Regions from separate parts of the Neisseria oralis genome, predicted to be linked through region 3. Evidence: riboswitches for the same ligand, from Rfam matches in the RefSeq annotation. Region 3 holds a riboswitch; each other region holds the start of a gene.
What was found. Region 3 has a riboswitch for thiamine pyrophosphate ahead of thiC (phosphomethylpyrimidine synthase ThiC). Riboswitches for the same ligand answer to the same signal wherever they lie in the genome.

Region 1: linked by a shared signal. The riboswitch ahead of thiM (hydroxyethylthiazole kinase) and the one ahead of thiC (phosphomethylpyrimidine synthase ThiC) in region 3 are both predicted to bind thiamine pyrophosphate.
Region 2: linked by a shared signal. The riboswitch ahead of ACI43T_RS03420 (NRAMP family divalent metal transporter) and the one ahead of thiC (phosphomethylpyrimidine synthase ThiC) in region 3 are both predicted to bind thiamine pyrophosphate.

Annotation. Positions count from the first base shown of each region.
Region 1 is NZ_JBJGEB010000007.1:39,687-42,962, forward strand. It holds gene ACI43T_RS07830 (TonB-dependent hemoglobin/transferrin/lactoferrin family receptor) at 1-1,410, opposite strand, end outside; gene ACI43T_RS07835 (hypothetical protein) at 1,604-1,735, shown strand; TPP riboswitch at 1,707-1,809, shown strand; gene thiM (hydroxyethylthiazole kinase) at 1,922-2,728, shown strand; gene thiD (bifunctional hydroxymethylpyrimidine kinase/phosphomethylpyrimidine kinase) at 2,748-3,276, shown strand, end outside.
Region 2 is NZ_JBJGEB010000003.1:6,084-9,359, forward strand. It holds gene ACI43T_RS03420 (NRAMP family divalent metal transporter) at 100-1,314, opposite strand; TPP riboswitch at 1,398-1,491, opposite strand; gene rplS (50S ribosomal protein L19) at 1,593-1,958, opposite strand; gene trmD (tRNA (guanosine(37)-N1)-methyltransferase TrmD) at 1,972-2,718, opposite strand; gene rimM (ribosome maturation factor RimM) at 2,718-3,227, opposite strand; gene rpsP (30S ribosomal protein S16) at 3,244-3,276, opposite strand, start outside.
Region 3 is NZ_JBJGEB010000005.1:36,045-39,320, forward strand. It holds partial or broken gene ACI43T_RS05985 (cytochrome-c peroxidase) at 1-1,165, shown strand, start outside; TPP riboswitch at 1,379-1,478, shown strand; gene thiC (phosphomethylpyrimidine synthase ThiC) at 1,571-3,276, shown strand, end outside.

The sequences.
Region 1 (3,276 bases), on a different contig from region 3:
GGCATGACAGTCGGCATTCAGTTGCTGCGGCGTCATTTTGGTGTGGTCGTAACGGATGCCCGCGCGACTTGAAAACACGTTGTTCCATTGGATTTGGTCGGACAGCGAGAAACCGTAGTTGGTGGTTTTCACCGGATGCTGAATCGTGCTGGTCGTGCGGGAAATACGGCCGCTGAAATAATAATCGTCGCGGTTTAAGTTTTCGAAATCACGCCGACTGGCGAAGGTTTTGAACGACAGGCGGTGCTGCCCGCCCAGTTGCAACGGCTGGCTGTCCAAACGCAAAGTAAAACGTTTGAATCGGGTGTCCATGCTGCGGTTGTATATTTCGTCCAAATCCTTCTGATTGTAGTTGCGCGTCCAGGTGGAATAATCCATCGGGAACGAGCCTTTGTTGTTAACCGCCGCCACTTTGGTTTTCTGATAATCGAAGTCTGCCTTCAACAACGACAACCAATTTGAATCAGGCGTCCATTCGTAAAACAGGTTGGCATTGCGCCGTTTGTTTACATCGTCGGCTTCGCGCCACGCGGAAGTCATCAAATTATAAGATTCTTCATTTGTGTAATTATGTCCCTGCTGGCCGTTGAGCGACGCGCCGATACGGTGGTTTTCGTTAATCTGATAACCGATTTTGGCCAAGAAGCTGTGGTATTTGTGTTTGGACGGATCAGGAATGCCGCGTGCCGAACCGCGGATATTCGTGCCGCTGCCCGCACCTTCCACCGCATAGCCGCGGTTGCCCGCGCTTTCGGTTTCATGGCCGCGCCGTTGTGAATACAGCAAGGCTGCATCGACGCTGCCGTTATCCATGCCGAAGCCGACTGTGTTCGTCCATTCGCGGTTGCGGCTGCTGTAACCGTTTTTCATCATCACGCCGAACTGCCGCTCCGGCAGCAGCAAATCACGTCCTTGCAGGGTTTGGTAATTCACGCCGCCGCCCAAGGCGCCGCTACCGGTATTGAAAGAGTCCGCCCCTTTTACGATGTCGATGTTGCGCACCAACTCAGGGTCGATGGACAAGCGTGAACTGTTGAAATTGCCGTAGCGGGCATACAGTGAGTTTTCTTCCGAATCAGGCAGGCTCACGCCGTCGATGCTGACACCGACACGGTTGCCTTCCACGCCGCGAATGGCAAAGCCTTTCTGATGGCGGCCGCTGTCGCTCAGGCCGACATCGGTGGAATAGCGCACCAAGTCTTTGTTGTCGCGTATCATTTCCTGTTGGATGCGGCCGAGGTTGACCCGTTCCACGGCGGCGGGCGCGTTGCGATGTCCTTTTACCGTTACCTGCTTCAGTTCGGTCTGTGCGGGAGCGGTTTCGGATGCGGCGTCGTCCGCGGCGAAAACGGGATTGCCGAAGATGCTGCCGATAAGGGCGGCAAGGGGGAGTATGTGTGATGGTTTCATGGCTTAAATATCTCGAATGATTGAAATAGCCCGTTATTGTGGAGAATCAGTTTTTGTATAAAATTGTTAATGATAATATAAATCGTTTTGTTTTAATCTGCAATTTCATTTTTACATTTATTTAGGAAAATGTTGTTTTATTAGGCATAAAAAGAGGTTTTACGGCTTGTTTTTGTAATATACCGTTAATTAAGTGGTGGTTTGCTTATTTGCAGCGACGCGCGGCCTGTTTTCAGACGGCCTCAATGAAGTGAACGGCGCGGTTTGCGCCGGTATGCCGGTTTGCGCTAAGATAGCCGCAGAAGTCGGGGTGCTGCTGCCGTAACGGGTGGCGGCTGAGATGATACCCGTGAACCTGATACAGATAATGCTGGCGTAGGAAACTGATGAAACTTTTTGTATTTTTTCGTTTTTTGGAAAAGCACGGCTTCCGCCCGGTTCGGAAGGCGTGCTTTTTTGTATTCCGGCGCGGTTTCAGACGGCCGGCAACACGTTTAGCGGAGCGGTGATTATGCAGATTCGTTTTTTAGACAAGGTGCGCAGGCAAAATCCGTTGGTACACAACATCACCAACGGCGTGGCGATGAATTTTACCGCCAACGGTTTGCTGGCGCTCGGCGCGTCGCCGATTATGGCGGACGAAGTATCGGAAATGGCGGACATGGCGGCGATATGTTCCGCGCTGCTGATTAATATCGGCACGTTGCGCCGGCAGACCGTCGAGGCGATGCTGGCGGCGGGGAAGGCGGCCAACGCGCGCGGGATTCCGGTGGTGTTCGATCCGGTCGGCGCGGCGGCGACGCAGTTCCGGCGCGATACGGTGGAGCGGCTGCTGGCCGAAGTCCGGTTTGCGGCCATACGCGGCAATGCGGCGGAAATGGCTTATATTGCGGGCGGCGCGTGGCAGGGTAAAGGGGTCGACGCGGGCGGCGGCGCGGCAAATGCGGCGGAAGTCGCGGCAACGGCGGCGAAGCGTTACGGCTGCGTGGCGGCGGTGAGCGGCGCGACCGATTATGTTTCAGACGGCCTCTGCACAGTCGCGGTGGCGAACGGTACGCCGCTGTTTCCGAAAATCACGGCTTCGGGCTGCCTGCTCGGTTCGGTCATCGCGGCGTTTCTGGCCGTGGCGCCGGAGCAGGAATATTTGGACGCGGCCGCCGAGGCGTGCACGGTGTATGCCGTTGCGGGCGAGACGGCGGCCGAAGGGCTGGCGGCGGCGCAGAGCGGTACGTTCGGCGTCAGATTGGTGGACAGCCTTGCGGCGGTAACGGCGCGGCAGGTCTCGGAAGCGGCACGCACGAGTGTGCAGGCCGTCTGAAAACACAAGGAGGTTGGAAATGGAACAAGAACGGTTCGTACAGACATTAACCATCGCAGGCTCGGATTCCGGCGGCGGCGCGGGCATTCAGGCGGATTTGAAAACCTTTCAGATGCGCGGCGTATTCGGCACCAGCGTCGTTACCGCGGTAACGGCGCAGAACACGCTCGGCGTGGCGGCGGTGCACCTCGTGCCGACCGAGGTTATCCGCAGCCAGATTGAAGCCGTGCGCGACGATTTCCAAATCAGCGCCTTCAAACTCGGTATGCTGGGAACGGCGGAAATCATCGAATGTGTGGCCGAATGCCTGAAAGAATGCAGTTTCGGCCCGATGGTACTCGACCCCGTGATGATAGCCAAAGGCGGCGCGCCGCTGCTGCACGATTCGGCGGTGGCGGCGATGAAGCGGCATCTGCTGCCGTCGGCCGACGTGCTGACGCCCAACCTGCCCGAAACGCAGGTGCTGACCGGCGTCGATGTGGAAAACGCGCAAGACGCCGAACGCGCGGCGCGGATTTTGCAGGATGCCGGCGTGAAGACAGTCGTCA
Region 2 (3,276 bases), on a different contig from region 3:
ACAAATCTTTTCAGACGGCCTCTTTTAAAAAAACGACCGTCGAAATTTTTATGGAAAACCGTAATCAAAAATTTCGGCGGTTAGTTTTATGCGATTTATTCAAACCCAAATTAAATAGACAATGGCAGTGATAATGAGCGAAATCCAGCCCAGCCAAGCTAAAGGTATGAGCCACAGCGGTTTGGGTGCATATTGTTTGGCTAAATTCAGATTAAGCCATGCGAAAACGGGTGCAGATAGGAAAGAGGCAGTCATGGCGAACGGTATCATTTTTCCGATGGCACTGTTGAAGAACTGTATCAATACAAAGGACAAAATACATACTCCAAAGAGCCAATATCGCAATTTCGTTCCGTCATGACCAAGAGGTTTTTTGAGAAGTAAGTCCACGGCCTGCATGTTGCAGCGGGAATAGCCGTCTACGGCAACGATGGTTGTACCATAAATGCAGGCAAAGGCAACAAAGATAATTGGCAGGCGAGTCCATTCACCGATGCTGTGGGTATACATATCGACAAACTGGCTGATAAATTTCCCTCCGCTTAATGGCGTTGTGGTTTTTCCGTATTGCACTAATGCGCCGAGTGCCATGAACATCAAGGCTAAGACGATAGTTAATATATAGCTGGTATTGAAATCAATCATGCGTTTCGGGCGATAGTCAGGATTAAGCTTGTTTTTTTCAATAACCCACATTGAGCTGGAAACGCTTAATTCCATCGGAGCAGGCATCCAACCCATCAAGGCGGCAAAGAAAGGGATGGCAGTTATTGTCCACGGCGACGTAACAGTGAAATCGGGTGCAGGAGCGGCAGTGCCTTTGTTGAAAGCCATCAAAAGGGCTAGCAAGGTAATGATACTGAGGCTGAACATAATCCATTTTGATATTTTGTCCAAAGATTGATATTGACGGCTGAACAGTAGGATTAAGAAACTGGCAAGTGTAGCAGCATTTAATATGTTGAGAGGAAGGTTAAATGGTAGCAACATTCCAAGCAATACGGCGGAAAGCAGCGTTCCTCCTGCAATATTGATGATGGTGGCGAAAAAATTGAAAACCAAAAACAGATAAAGATAAAGGCGGCCCTTCCCAGCATATCCTTCAAGCAAGGTTCGGTTATTCACGCTGCTGTAATCAAAGGCAATGCGAAAGAAAGGGTATTTTAATAGATTGACTAATAAAATAAAAAAGGCAAGTTGGTAACCATAATATGCACCGGCTTGAGTGGAAGCAATGATATGGGAGCCGCCGACACAAGATGAGGCCATGATGATACCGGGGCCGAATTGGCGTGAAAAGTTTTTCCAAAACATTTGGATTCCTCAAAGCTGACAGGGGATGAGACAAACAAAAAACCTGTTTCCTAAAAAAACGAAAGAAACAGGTTTTTTAAATCATCAGCTTAAAGCAAACTCCCCACGACAGTATTAACTGTATCGGGTGCGAAGGGTTTTTCTCAGCCGCATGATGCAGCACCCCTGTTTCCTTGGAAAGAATGATTCTAGCAAATTCCGATATGGGTCGAAAGGCCGTCTGAAACGGTTGCAAAAATGCCCGCCGGTGGGGGCGGGCATTTCTTGATTGGAAGGAATTAACCTTTGCGTGCGGGCAGTTTTTCTTTAATGCGTGCCGCTTTACCAGTCAGACCGCGCAGGTAGTACAGTTTGGCACGACGCACGTCGCCACGACGTTTCACTTCGATTTTTTCTACGGAAGGAGAATATAGTTGGAATGTACGCTCAACACCTTCACCGCTGGAAATTTTGCGGACGATGAAGTTGCTGTTCAAACCGCGGTTACGACGGGCGATAACGACACCTTCGTAGGCCTGTAAACGGCTGCGGTTACCCTCTACTACGCGTACGGAAACGACTACGGTGTCGCCGGGTGCGAATTCAGGGATTTCTTTGTTCAAACGAGCAATTTCTTCTTGCTCTAATTGTTGAATCAAGTTCATTGTTTTTCCTAAGTTATGATTGGATTTCCTGTTGCTCTTGCAAGATTTCTTTTAAGAGGCGGGATTCCTTTGGGATTAAACTGTGCTTTGCCAATAAATCGGGGCGGCGCTCTAAAGTGCGTTGCAGCGATTGTTTCAACCGCCACTCGGCTATCAGGCCGTGATTGCCCGAACGCAGTACGTCCGGAACGCTCATGCCTTGAAATTCTAAGGGTTTGGTGTAATGAGGGCAGTCCAAAAGGCCGTCTGAAAACGAATCTTGCTCGGCGGACTGAATATCGCCCAATACGCCCGGTATTAACCGTAATACAGCATCCATCAACATCATGGCCGGAAGTTCTCCGCCGGAGACGACGAAATCCCCCATACTGATTTCTTCGTCGACACTGCTTTGCAGCAAACGTTCGTCTATGCCTTCGTAGCGGCCGCAAAGTAGAATCAGGTTTTCCGATTCGGCCAATTCGGCGGCTTTTTGCTGTGTGAAAGGCTGCCCTTGCGGACTTAGGTAAATAACCCTGCCGCCGCCACAGGCTTGTTTCGCTTGGTCGATTGCAGCTTGTAATGGCGGAGCCATCATTATCATTCCTGGTCCGCCGCCAAAAGGACGGTCATCGATATAGCCGAGTTTGTTGTCGGCAAATCTGCGCGGATTGATAGCTTGGAACCGCCAGAGTTTTTGTTTCAATGCGCGACCGGTTACACCGTATTCGGTGATACTGTCGAACATTTCGGGAAACAGGGTGATGCTTTGTATAAACATCAATAATCCAAGCCCCAGTCTGCCGTGATGGTTTTGCTGTCGTGATTAACGGTTTCAATATAGTTGGATACAAACGGAATCAGAATTTGCTTGTCTGTGCCCTGAATGACTAATACGTCGTTCGCGCCGGTTTCCATCAGGTTTTTGACGGTACCCAGTGTAATGCCTTCCTTGTTGACGACGGTCATGCCGACTAAATCCGTCCAATAGTATTCGTCTTCTCCGGCAGGGGAGAATTCGTCACGTGGAATTTCTACGGTATAACCGCGTAAGGCAAACGCTTGGTCGCGGTCATCAATGCCTTCGAACTTAACTTGGAGTTCGTCTCCTACCAGCTTCCCGGCTTCAAGCACAACATTCAGGGTTTTCCCGTTTTTGCTTAATAGCCACTCGGGGTAGTCCAACAGACTGTCCGGGTATTCGGTATCAGCTGCGATTTTCAACCAGCCTTTAATGCCGAATACGCCTTTAATGTAGCCCATGGCTACCCGTTGTTGAGTGTCGGTCATGGCAGGAATTGTGGATTTAAGCAGCGGCTTTTTGATTTTTAATCAATTT
Region 3 (3,276 bases):
AGCCGTATTGTTTGCCCTTGCCGCCTGCGGCGGTCAGGGTAGCGGGGCGCCGGAAGCGGCTTCGGGAGCTTCGGAAGCCGCCGTTCAGACGGCCTCCCCAACTGTTGCCGGAAACGCTGCTTCGAATGCGGCTTCTGCGGCCTCCGCCGCCGTTGCCGACAGCAATGCTTCACCTGAAGACCAAGAATTGCTCAAACGCGCACAGAGTATTTTCAAACCGTTGCCGAGTGCCGAAGAAATGCAGAAACTGCGCCCGTTTACCGAAGAACAGGTCAAACTCGGCCATCAATTATGGTATGAGCCGCGCCTCTCCAAAGGCAACACCGTAAGCTGCAACTCCTGCCATAACCTCGCCACCGCAGGCGTGGACAACCTGCCGACCAGCCAAGGCCATAAAGGACAGTTCGGCGGACGCAACTCCCCAACCGCTTTAAACGCCGCCTTGCTCGGCATGCAGTTCTGAGACGGCCGCGCGGCCGATGTTGAAGAACAAGCCGGTGGACCGTTGGTGAACCCTGTGGAAATGGCAAACGACTCGCAAGAAGCAGCCGCTGCCAAAATAGCCAAAATCCCCGAATATCAAGAACTGTTTAAAACCGCCTTCCCCGAAGACGGCGCAGTTTCCTTCAAAAACATCACCACCGCACTGGGCGCATTCGAACGCACCCTGTTGACGCCCACAAAATGGGACGACTACCTCAAAGGCAACGTCAACGCCCTGAACGAGCAAGAGCGCAAAGGCGTGCGCGCCTTTATGGACAACGGCTGTATCGCCTGCCACAGCGGTGTCAACCTCGGCGGCGCAACCTTCCAAAAATTCGGTTTGGTTGAAGGCCCGTACTGGAAATTCATCGAAGATCCGAAACACGACAAAGGCCGTGCCGACGTAACCAAAAAAGCCGAAGACGAATTCTTCTTCCGCGTCCCAGGCTTGCGTAACGTCGCCAAAACTTATCCATATTTTCACAACGGCAGCGTTTGGGAATTGGACAAAGCCGTTACCATCATGGGTAAAGCGCAACTGGGCAAAGACCTGTCTCCAGAGGACACCGACAACATCGTTGCCTTCCTGAAAACCCTGTCCGGCAATGTTTCCGACTCCGCCCGTACCATGCCCGAACTGCCTTTGTCTGCACCGATGGAATCCCATCCGAACAATAAATAAGCCGTAGATTTAGGGTAACGGAACCCGTTATCCTAAATTTGTGCCATACCAAACGTCGTCTGAAAAGCAAAACAACTTTTTCAGACGAAGTTTCGATTTATGGAAACGCAATATAGCTATTCCCTCGATATTCAAGCAATTCATTCCTTAAAATACCGATGTCAGCCCCGTTAAGATTTCCAATAAACCCCAATCGTGGTTTATAATCCTCCTCTAACGAAACAGGGGTGCTGCCTGATGTTCAGGCGGCTGAGAAATACCCTTTACACCCGATCGGGATAATACCTGCGTGGGGAGTTTTCACGGATTCTGTCTTTCAGACGGCCTTTTTTGATATTAAGGTCGTCTGAAAAAGCAAAACGCTCCTGTTTCTTCTTTTCAAACGAGAAAACAGGAGCATTTTTTATGACTACGCCAAAGAAAACCGCCAAAACCTCCGGCAACGAAGCGCGCGAGCTTGCCGACTTGAGCGAAGACATCGGCATCCGCTTCAAATATCCGAACTCGGAGCGCGTGTATCTGCAAGGCAGCCGCGGCGACATCCGTGTGCCTTTGCGTGAAATCCGTCAGGACGACACCTACACGGCGCAAGGTACGGAAGCCAACCCGCCGATTCCCGTCTATGACACCAGCGGCGTGTACGGCGATCCGGCGGCACACATCGACCTGAAACAAGGCCTGCCGCACGTCCGCACCGCATGGCTGGACGAACGCGGCGATACCGAAATCCTGCCCAAGCTTTCCAGCGAATACGGCATCGAACGCGCACACGATCCGCAAACCGCCCATCTGCGTTTCAACCAAATCACCCGCCCGCGCCGCGCCAAAAGCGGCAGCAACGTAACCCAGCTTCACTATGCGCGCCGCGGCATCATCACGCCCGAAATGGAGTTTGCCGCCATACGCGAACGCATGAAGCTGGACGAACTTTTCAGACGACCCGAATACGCCAAGCTCTTGAAACAACACGCAGGACAAAGTTTCGGCGCGAACATCCCGACCCACCCCGACCAAATCACCCCCGAATTCGTGCGCCGAGAAATCGCCGCGGGACGCGCAATCATCCCCGCCAACATCAACCACCCCGAACTCGAACCGATGATTATCGGCCGCAACTTCCGCGTCAAAATCAACGGCAACTTAGGCAATTCCGCCGTAACCTCCAGCCTGACCGAAGAAGTCGAAAAAATGGTGTGGTCGCTGCGTTGGGGCGCGGACACGATTATGGATTTGTCCACCGGCGCGCACATCCACGAAACGCGCGAATGGATTATCCGCAACGCGCCCGTCCCCATCGGCACGGTGCCCATCTATCAGGCTTTGGAAAAAACCGGCGGCATCGCCGAAGACCTGACTTGGGATTTGTTCCGCGACACCTTAATCGAGCAGGCGGAACAAGGTGTGGACTATTTCACCATACACGCGGGCGTGTTGCTGCGTTATGTGCCGATGACCGCCAACCGCCTCACCGGCATCGTATCGCGCGGCGGCTCCATCATGGCGAAATGGTGCCTCGCTCACCATCGGGAAAACTTCCTCTACACGCATTTCGACGAAATCTGCGAAATCATGAAAGCCTACGACGTCTCGTTCAGCCTCGGCGACGGCCTGCGCCCCGGCTGCATTGCCGATGCCAACGACGAATCCCAATTCGCCGAACTGCACACCTTGGGCGAATTGACCGCCAAAGCGTGGAAACACGACGTACAAGTGATGATCGAAGGTCCCGGCCATGTGCCGCTGCAACGCGTCAAAGAAAACATGACTGAAGAGCTGCAACACTGCTTTGAAGCGCCTTTCTACACACTCGGCCCACTCGTTACCGACATCGCCCCCAGCTACGACCACATCACCTCGGGCATAGGCGCGACCAATATCGGCTGGTACGGCACAGCCATGCTCTGCTACGTTACCCCGAAAGAGCATCTCGGCCTGCCCGACAAAGAAGATGTGCGCACCGGCATCATTACCTACAAACTCGCCGCCCACGCCGCCGACCTCGCCAAAGGCTGGCCGGGTGCGCAGTTGCGCGACAATGCCCTGAGCAAGGCGCGTTTCGAGTTCCGCTGGCGCGACCAATTCCGCCTTAGCCTCGACCCCGAACGCGCCGA